Regions from separate parts of the Paenarthrobacter ureafaciens genome, predicted to be linked through region 1. Evidence: riboswitches for the same ligand, from Rfam matches in the RefSeq annotation. Region 1 holds a riboswitch; each other region holds the start of a gene.
What was found. Region 1 has a riboswitch for cyclic di-AMP ahead of AUR_RS15015 (C40 family peptidase). Riboswitches for the same ligand answer to the same signal wherever they lie in the genome.
Positions count from the first base shown of each region.

Region 2: another riboswitch for cyclic di-AMP. It lies ahead of AUR_RS14055 (aggregation-promoting factor C-terminal-like domain-containing protein); the one in region 1 lies ahead of AUR_RS15015 (C40 family peptidase).
Region 3: another riboswitch for cyclic di-AMP. It lies ahead of AUR_RS08500 (hypothetical protein); the one in region 1 lies ahead of AUR_RS15015 (C40 family peptidase).

Region 1 covers NZ_SBHM01000007.1:2,291,483-2,294,750, forward strand. Annotated here, with positions in the region: gene AUR_RS15010 (M23 family metallopeptidase) at 1-831, shown strand; cyclic di-AMP (ydaO/yuaA leader) riboswitch at 978-1,137, shown strand; gene AUR_RS15015 (C40 family peptidase) at 1,142-1,885, shown strand; gene AUR_RS15020 (NlpC/P60 family protein) at 1,980-2,768, shown strand; gene AUR_RS15025 (HNH endonuclease) at 2,990-3,268, shown strand, end outside.
Region 2 covers NZ_SBHM01000007.1:2,081,508-2,084,775, forward strand. Annotated here, with positions in the region: gene AUR_RS14050 (pyridoxal phosphate-dependent decarboxylase family protein) at 1-694, shown strand, start outside; gene AUR_RS14055 (aggregation-promoting factor C-terminal-like domain-containing protein) at 791-1,630, opposite strand; cyclic di-AMP (ydaO/yuaA leader) riboswitch at 1,636-1,789, opposite strand; gene AUR_RS14060 (winged helix-turn-helix domain-containing protein) at 2,566-3,268, shown strand, end outside.
Region 3 covers NZ_SBHM01000007.1:928,420-931,687, reverse strand. Annotated here, with positions in the region: gene AUR_RS08505 (AEC family transporter) at 1-514, shown strand, start outside; gene AUR_RS08500 (hypothetical protein) at 773-2,068, opposite strand; cyclic di-AMP (ydaO/yuaA leader) riboswitch at 2,071-2,220, opposite strand; gene AUR_RS08495 (ATP-dependent DNA ligase) at 2,436-3,268, shown strand, end outside.

The sequences.
Region 1 (3,268 bases):
TTGACTTCGCAGAACGTCAGGGGCCGTCGACGCGCTACCGGCCCCGCTACTGAGCTGCGGCCAGCCCGCGTAGTATCGGAGATCCGGCCCCGCGACACCCAGCGTCAGGTGCGCCGCCGTAAGAGCCCGATGCGCCAGGTGGCCGATTTCGCAGCAGCCAGTGGTGTAGGGCAGAAGGCCGGCGTAGCACTCGCTGCTACCGGTCTTGCGCTCACTGTCGGCCTGCCTGCAACGAGTCCCGTCATGGCCACGTCCGAGTCCGGGCAGACTGAGGCCGCACTGGCTGTGGGCGGCGGGAGCCAGCCAGAGGTCTCCGCGGAAGCGTCCGCCAAGATCGACTTCAGCCGCGCCGCGGTGGCAACCAAGGCGGATCCCGACGGCAAGCTCAAGCAGTTGCTGAGCGCCCAGTCCGTGGGAAGCATCCAGGCCAGCTCCTCCAAGGGCACCATGGCCAGCCCGTTGGACACCCTCAGCACCGCATCACCGTTCGGCTACCGCATCAGCCCGCTGACAGGCGGCAGCGGCGATTTCCACCGCGGCCAGGACTTCGTGGCCCAGTGCGGCACGGCAGTCCACGCTGCTGCGGCGGGCAAGGTCACCTTTGCGGGTTGGCACGAATACGGTGGAGGCAACCGCGTGGTGGTGGACCATGGCAACGGCCTGGAAACCACCTACAACCACTTGTCGTCATTCAAAGTCAAGGTCGGCGACACCGTGAATCGCGGAGACACCGTTGCCTTGAGCGGCACCACGGGCGCTTCCACCGGCTGCCACCTCCACTTCGAAGTCCAGGTCAACGGCGAAGTCGTCGACCCCATGGGCTGGCTCTAACCCGAGTTGATGGTCGTCTCTCGCATTCTTGACACGCCCCGTGATCTGAATGTGACATTTTAGTTCAACTGTTGTACCGTACAAAGCGCATCGGCTTTTTAGGGGGCCGATGCACTTGGGTGGATTGCCTAGCTCTGCCACCACTCAAGGTCCGTTCGCATAATTCGTCTGGCAGGGGCGGGGGAACCAATTTTGGTCTTCGAAAGAGGGCCTTGGGGTTAAGTCACAAACGCTTCCAACGGCGTGTGGCCGGATGACTCCCATCCGAATCCGACAGCTCACCTCGCAGGCATTGGGAGAGGCTACCTTCGTGTCATCACGCACTACTTCTGCGCGCCACCGCGCCCAGACGGTTACCCCGTTGAACACTCTTTCCAAGGCTGTTTCAGCGAATGCCGGAACCGTCGGCCGCCAGGCCGCAGTCCTTGCAGCAGCATCGGGCTTGGTCCTCAGCGTCGGCCTTCCTGCCCAGGCAGCGGATACTGACGTTTCCAAGGCTGAGTCCAGCGCACAGCAGCTGGTGACTACCGCCGTCGTCACGGCGGAACCAACCGCCACTGTTTCCTTTGAGAGCCCCGTTGTGGTTACCAAGGAAGCCCCCAAGATCCAGCGCGCTTCCCAGACCACGCAGCGCTCCCAGGCGAACGGCAACCAGAATGCCGGCCAGGGCGAGGGCGCAGTCACCGCCAAGTCCGCCGGCTCCAAGGATTCCGCAGCCAGCGCCGCGGCTTCGGGCCTCGCAGCAATCGCGTACACCGGCATCGGCCACCCGTACGTCTGGGGCGGCACCACCCCCAACGGTTGGGACTGCTCCGGCTTCACCCAGTGGGTTTACGCGCAGGCCGGCATCAGCATCCCCCGCGTCAATGCATGGACCGCCATGAAGCCCACCAGCACTCCCGCTCCCGGCGACCTCGTCATGCAGAACGGCGGTGCCCACGTTGGCATTTACGTCGGCAACGGCATGATGGTCAGCGCCCTGAACCCCAGCCAGGGCACGCTGCTTCACTCGGTAGCTTCTACCGGAACCTCCTCCTTCTTCACCCTGCGCTAAAAACCGTCCAGGTAAGCCAGCGCGCCCCCCGGGTGCTGGCCTGCCCATGACCCGCGTGCTTCCCAGCAGCACGCGGAAACGAAAAGAGATCATCATGACCAGTGCAAACAAGGTTGCGCGGCACCGGGCCGAGGCTCCCAAGACCAGCTCACTTGCCGTGATTGCAAAGGCAGTTTCGGTGAACGCCGGTGGCGTCGGCCGCCAGGCAGCCGTCATCGCCGCGGCTTCGGGCTTGGTCCTGACCAGTGGCGTTGCTGCCAATGCGGCGGATACCAATGTGGATCGCGAGTCCACCTCAACCACCTCCCTGGACATCCAGTCCGTCGTGCAGTCCACCATCGCCGCTGACTCCACCGTTGCCATCTCCTACGAGAGCCCGGTTGTCACCACGGTCGAGGCGCCCGCGCCCGTCGTGGAGAAAGCCCCGGCCAAGGCTGAAGCGAAGAGCTCCGCACAGGAAGCCACTGCCTCAGCTTCCAACGCTGCTGGCGGCGCAACCGTGGCAGTCAGCAACGCTGCACCGGCAGCAAAGGCTCCGGCTGCTTCCAGTGGCCTCGGTGCGGCCATTGCCGCTGCAGCCTACGCCCAGCTCGGCGTGACCCAGGACTGCACCATGTTGGTCACCAACTCCCTCGCAGCCGTGGGTATCAACTTCCATGACTGGCCTGCGGGTTACCTTTCCCTTGGACGTACGGTCAGCGCAGCGGAAGCCCAGCCGGGCGACCTCGCTTACTACGCCAACGGTGGTCTGGCCGGACAGGCCCACATCGCCGTCTACGTCGGCAACGGCATGGCAGTGCATGGCGGATGGAACGGATCCACCACTGCTCTGTTCAGCGTCAACGTCGGCTCGGGTCCGGTCTTCATCCGGGTCAACGGCTGATCGAACTTTGAGGAAATACCCCGCAGGTTTCACCTGCGGGGTATTTCCGTCTTAAGGGGCAGGACCGGGGCCTGTGGGCGACATCACAAGCTAATTCCACTGATAATTCGTTGATATGGCATATAAGTGCTTACTCTTATGGTGTCGATCCACAGCCCGTACATGCAGAGGGCAGCCGGCCCTCGTGCCCCTGGCGGGTGCGGCCGTTAAGAGGTACGTGCATGCGCACACTCGTTCTGAATGCTGGATATGAACCGCTGGCGGTAGTTACCTTCCGCCGGGCGCTGGTCCTTGTGCTCACCGGAAAAGCAAGCGTAGTGGCCGAAGGCGACGAACCTGTCGTCGGGCCGCAGGAGATTCTGGGACGCCCGTCCGTGATCCTCCTCAATCGCTACATCCGGCCGCGGTACAACAGGATTACGGCCGTCAGCCGGCGCGGAGTTCTCCGCCGCGACGGCCACCGCTGCGCCTACTGCGGTAAGACAGCCCACACCATAGAC
Region 2 (3,268 bases), 210 kb from region 1:
CGGCAACCTGCACTCGGGCGCCTTCGATCCCATGGCTGACTCCATCGGAGTGGCCCGCGACCGTGGTGCGTGGGTCCACGTGGACGGCGCCTTTGGTTTATGGGCGGCTGCGAGCCCGAAACTGCGGGAACGCCTGGCAGGTGTGGAGCTCGCTGATTCCTGGGCCACCGATGCCCATAAGACACTCAACGTTCCCTACGATTGCGGCCTGGCAATCGTGGCCCGCCCCGAAGCCATGAGGCGTGCCTTCAGCGTTCATACGAGTTACCTGATAGCGACGGATGCCGGGCCGGGGGACCCTTTCGAGAAAGTTCCGGAGATGTCCCGCCGCGCCCGCGGTATTCCGGTGTGGGCTGCCCTGCGCCAATTGGGCCGGAACGGTGTCATCGACATGGTGGAGCGGTTGGCCGAGAACGCGCGGGCGCTCGCTGACGGCCTATCCTCGATCCCCGGGGTGGAAGTGCTCAATGACGTGGTGTTCACGCAGGTCTCGGTGAGTTTCGGGAGCGACGAACGTACGCGCAGGATCACCCAGCGGCTCATGGCAGAAGGCGCCGTGTGGATGTCAGGTTCTTCCTGGCAGGGCCGGGACATCCTGCGGATCTCCGTCAGCAACTGGTCCACGGACGACGCCGATGTGGCGGCGTCGGTGGAAGCAGTCCGGCGTGCGGTGGAGCAGGAACCCGAAGCCTAGTTAAACGCCAACGCCGCCCCCGGTTCCGCCATCCGCTCCTGTAGGTACTGGTGCGTGCGGCGGCAACGGGAGCGGCTTCTCAGGCAACGTCCGGGTTTAGTACCAGTTGTTGGCCAAGTGGAATGCCAAGGCTGCGGACGGCGAACCGTAGCGTTCCTTGATGTAGTTCAGGCCCCACTTGATCTGGGTCTGGTAGTTGGTCTGCCAGTCAGCACCGGCGGAAGCCATCTTGCCGGCCGGCAGCGACTGGACAATGCCGTAAGCACCGCTGGAAGCGTTGGTGGCAGTGGTGCGCCAGTTCGATTCCTTTTCCCAGAGCGTGTTCAGGGCGGTCATTTCACCCGGACCCCAGCCGTAGTTGGCCAGGATGCTGGCAGCGTAGGCCTTTGCGGCGGCAGGATCATCAATGGCCTTGGGGGCTGCAGCGGCGGCAGCAGCTTCTGCGGCAGCCTTGTCCGCAGCGGCCTTGGCGGCGGCGTCGGCTGCAGCCTTCTCTGCTGCTGCCTGGGCAGCAGCAGCCTGCTCGGCGGCGGCCTTGTCAGCTGCGGCCTTTTCTGCGGCAGCCTTCTCCGCAGCAGCCTTTTCGGCGGCGGCCTTGGCAGCTGCGGCCTTTTCAGCAGCGGCGCGCTTTGCGGCCTCAGCCTGGGCGGCGGCTTCAGCGGCAGCGTTCTCGCGGGTCTGCGGGTCCACCTGGACCGAAGCCTGGGTCTGTGCTGCCTGGCTCATCTCCGGAAGGTTGAACGTGGCGTTTGCGGCCTGCCCGAGCGATGCAACGCCCAGCGCGGCTGCGACGACGCCGGCTGCTACCGACATGCGGTGGCCGGTCCTACCCTGGCGGGCAGCGTTCTTCAGGACATTCTGCGACTTGGTCAGGGGAGCGTTGTTTTCGTCACGGTGACGCGCCTCATGGCGCGACTGATCCTTGAATTCAGACATGTGTGATTACCTCTCAGCGCCTGCGGAGTTAGCTGTCGGGTTCGGATGAGGTCATCCGGCCGCGCGTGTAGCTGCGGCTTCACCCCAAGGGCCGGCGCAATGCCTGGCCCGGAGACTCTGGGTCCCCCGTCTCTGCCTCGAAATCAGAACGGAACTCCGGGAAGTGGCAGAGCTCGGCGCATCCCGGGTGTGGGCCAAGGTTGGGGCGACCCACTCGTTCGACGGTACAGGAGGTTCAAGCGAAAGTCACATTTAGGTAACAGAGATCACGACGCCGGTGCGTCGCCTTGCCGGATTCGCCGCGGTGGGGATGTGCCCCAAGGAAGGGCGGGGCAGGATGCGCCACGGCGCCGCGACAATCGGGGGCACTGAGGCTGCGCGGGGGTTCGCAGGTGGCGTTCGGAGCTTTTAGCAGATTGGGAGCCTGAATATCGAGTCTGGCGTCCACTTCGATTGGACAGCATCCGTTTCAGATCGTGAGATTCCGCTTGTCGGGCGCTCGCGGGAATCCAGAGGGGCATCATGCGCCATTGATCGAAGAAAGTTCAGCCAGAACGCAATATTTCTGCCCTTGACCGAACAAAACCGCATTCATTTTTGCAATCCGCTGAATTGTGATTTGCGGCACAATACTCGCGCTTATCTCAGAATGTGGACGTTTCCGCCCTTTGTTACTTGCGTGTTGTCATTGTTACGTTGCACACTTCCAATGTGAACAAGAACTCAACAGCACCTGCAGCCGCAGCAATCTTCTCCAGCTCACCCGCTGGTGACGAGTCCCGCTGTTGTCGAATGCAAGCCTAACTTCCCACCCCAGAAAAGTTTCAGGCATTCGCCCCCTAGCCCACCGTTGGGCGCCCCTCCCCAAACTCATTGCGGGGACACCAGCATTCGAAGCCGCGATGACGGCTATTCACTTTTGAGGTAAGCACTCCATGTCAGTTGCATCCGGATACGTCCACATCTCCGTCCGTAACGCCAACAAGGCCGCTTCCAACGCCGGCCTCCGCCCCGGTTTCGGTAACCGCCCCGGTTACGCACCCGGTACCCAGGCTGCTGCCCAGCAGGCTCCGGGCTACGTTCCCCAGGGCTACAACCCGAACTCCTACGGACAGTTGCGCGCCGTGCCTGCCGCTACCGAGCCCGCAGCCATGACGGCACCCACTCCGGTGGTGGCCCAGTCCGAGCGTCTCCGGCCCGTGGCCAATGACAACGTAGCCCGCGGATTCGTGCTCTACATGGGTATTGACGAAGAGACCGCGGCTGCTGCCGGGACCTCCATTGCCAAGCTGGCCCAGGAAATCCGTGCTTACGCCCAGTCGCTCGTGACCGGCGCGGAAAGCTATGCCGCCGTCGCCGTTGCTCCCGCCAGCGCACCCGGGTCCGCACTCGACGTCGTACGTTCCACATTCGGTGACCCCACCGTGGCCGCACGCCAGCGCACCGAAGCCGCACGTCCTGCGCCCCAGCAGGAAGCGCGCCCGTCCGGCGTGCTCATCGACCTCGCCCGCCGCGAAGTCCACCTCGACGGCGAATCGCTTAACCTGACGTTCAAGGAATTCGAACTCCTCAACTACCTCGTTGAGAACGGCACCCGCACGGTGGGCCGTGACGAGCTCCTCGAAGGCCTGTGGCGGA
Region 3 (3,268 bases), 1.4 Mb from region 1:
GCCCTTCTATGTCACCATCCTTGGTGTGGCCGGAGGGGCGAAAATTCCCTGGAAGCGGGTAGTGCTGCAGCCGTTGGGGAATCCCATGATCATCGCGTCAGCGCTGGGTGTGGTGGTGGCGTTGACCCGGTGGGAGGTTCCGGAACTGGTCCAGCGGCCCATCGATATGTTGGCCGGAGCTGCCGTTCCCATGGTGCTGCTCGCCTTCGGGATGTCCTTGGCGGGCCGCGCTCCGCTGCAGAAGGGCGACGGCCGGGTGGAAACCGTGGTGGCGACGCTCCTGAAACTCGTGGGGATGCCCTTGGTGGTCTGGGCGCTGGGGCGGTTCGTCTTCGGGCTCGAAGGGCAGCACCTCCTGGCGGTGGTCATCATGGGTGCGCTTCCCACGGCACAGAATGTGTTCCTTTTCGCTTCCCCGTACGGCCGTGGCACTGTTGTTGCGCGCGACGTCATCCTCCTGACCACAGTGCTCTGCGTGGGGGCCTTGCTGGTGGTCGCGTGGCTCTTGGGGTAGCGAAACATGTGACCGACCCGGGGGCGGAAGAGCCGGGTGGCAGAACAGTCGGGTGGCAGAACAGTCAGGTGGCAGAACAGAAGGCAGGAACCCTTGCTGGGTCCCTGCCTTCTTGGCTTTTTTGCGGCGCCCGTCAGAAACGGCGCAACCGCTGGTGGCTCCAGCGGCCCATCCGATGGCGGAAAGTGGCCGTCCGGCTGCTGCAGCAGTACCGGCCGTGCCAGCCGATGTGGGTAGTGGTGCGGGGCATGCGGGTGCTCACTTGAGGACCCCCTTGGCTGCGTCGAGCAGGCCGTCCACGTCCAGGCTCGGAACCTCCGTCGGTGCGCTGGACTTAGGGGCGGAGCCCGGCTTCGGGGAGTCGCTGGGCCGCGGCTTGGAAGTCTGCGTCGTCGTCGGCGTGGGCGTTGGGGTGGTGGTTGGCGTCGTCGTCGTTGAAGGCGTCGTGCTGGGCGAAGGCGCCGTGATGTTGTCCGACGGCGGTGCCGGCTGACTCGGAACGGGCGACGTCACGCCCGGTACCGGAACCACGGCCGAAGGGGCGTTGGACGGAATCCACTTGGGGTCGGCCAACGAAACCTGCGGCGTCGGAGTGGACGACGGCGGTGCTGCCGCTGCCGGAGAGGCTGCTTCGACTGCGGACTGCCCGGTATCCGTCGTAGCGGCCGACGTCGAGGACGCGGTGGAGTAGGACGGCGTCGGGCCAGGAGTGGCCGAGCCCGTTGCCCGGCCTTCGCCGGAATTGTTAGCGCCACTGGCCTGGTTTTGGGTGTCCTGGCCGAAGATCGGCAGGTCCATGGCTTGGCTTACCGTTCCCACCGTGAGGACCAGGCCCAGTGCTCCGGCGACCACCGCCATGCGCTGGCTCATGGTCTTCACGGACGCTGCCTTGGTCAGGACGGCGTGGGGTTCCTTGGTGAAGGATGAGGAAGCAAAGGAACCAAAGGCCGACTTCGCAGCATTGCGTCTTGCAGCGGCTCGTCCTGCCGCAGGGCGTGCGCCGTCGTGTTGGCCCCGGGCGGTCTTGCGACTGGCCAGTCCGGCGGCGGCTGTAGCGTCAGCGGCGATCCGGGCCGGCGTCTTGGGCTGGGCGGTCCCGGCCTCGGCGGCAACGTGCGCCGAAACCACCGGAATAGCGGCAGTCGCGGGCTCGGCCTCAGCGGCAGGCTCCGCCGGCGTGGCCTTCACCACGGGGATGGCAGCCGTGGGCGGCCCGGGCGTAGTGGACTCCGAGCGCGGAGGAGCGGCAACTACCGGGATGGCTTCGGTGCGCGGCTCTTCGGTGGGGGATTCAGCGGGGGTTTTGGAGACGGACTCTGCACTCGGTGCAGCTTCCGGAGCCACGACTGCCTGGGCCGCGCGCTCGCGTTCCATCGCCCGACGCTGCGCTCGTGTCATGGGCGCAGCGGTGGGGTCGGTTGCGGTGGCGGGTGCCGCCGTCGTGCTTTCCATTTCGGTGGCCGGACCGCTGGGCTGGGCCCGACGGCGTCCGGTTGGCTTGGTGGGCTGGCCGTCCCCTTGGGCACGGCGCGGCTGATCCATGGTTGGGGACATGGTGTTTGCCTCTCAACGCCTGCGAGGTTAGCTGTCGGGTTCGGACGAGGCCGTCCGGCCGCACGTGGCGGCTTCACCCCAAGGGCCTGCGGGGAACAGGCCCGGGAACTCTGGGTCCCCCGTCTCTGCCGCGGGTCTGGCGGGATTCCGGGATGCGGCAGAGCTCGGCGTCAGCCCGGAAGCGGCCCAGCGGAGATACGGGTCGCCCTACGAAGTTACAGCAGCAGGGAAGTAAAGTCACATTAATGTAACGGACGGTACATGAGGGCCGGCAGCGCCCGCGCTGACGGACGGACGCGCCACACACCGTCCACATATCCCTGGTGAGCACTAGCTTTCGGCGTCTACCGGTCGGTAGACATGAGCTATGGACCTACCCGTGATGCCACCCGTTTCGCCCATGCTCGCCAAATCCGTGCCCAACATTCCTGAGGTTGGGCACTACGAACCCAAATGGGACGGGTTCCGGACCATCGTCTTCAGGGACGGGGATGACGTCATCCTGGGCAGCCGGAACGAGAAACCCATGACCCGGTACTTCCCTGAGCTGGTGGAGGCGTTGAAGAAGAACCTGCCGGAGAAATGCGTGGTGGATGGCGAGATCATCCTTATTTCCGGCAACCGGCTCGACTTCGAAGGACTGCAGCAGCGCATCCACCCCGCCGACAGCCGCGTCCGGATGCTTGCAGAGAAGACGCCGTCCTCCTTCGTCGGGTTCGACCTCCTGGCCCTCGGGGACGAAGACCTCACTGCCCGGCCGTTCTCCGAGCGCCGTGCTGCGCTGGAAAAGGCGCTCGCCGATGCCGAGCCGCCCGTGTACGTGACGCCTGCGGTCACCGACCTTGAGCGGGCACAGGAATGGTTCGTGCAGCTTGAGGGAGCAGGGCTCGACGGCGTGCTGTCCAAACCGCTCGACGGTACCTACCAGCCGAACAAGCGGGTGATGTTCAAGACCAAGCATGAACGGACGGCGGACTGCGTGGTGGCCGGTTTCCGTTGGCACAAGACGGCGGACGTCGTGGGGTCGATGCTGCTGGGGCTCTATGACGATTCCGGCAAACTCCACCACGTTGGAGTGGTGGCCGCCTTCCCCATGGCGAAGCGGAAGGCGCTGGTGGCCGAGTTGGAACCGTACCAGGTGGAGATCGCGGACCACCCCTGGGGAGAGTGGGCCAGCCAGGAAACCGGAGCGGCGGTTGG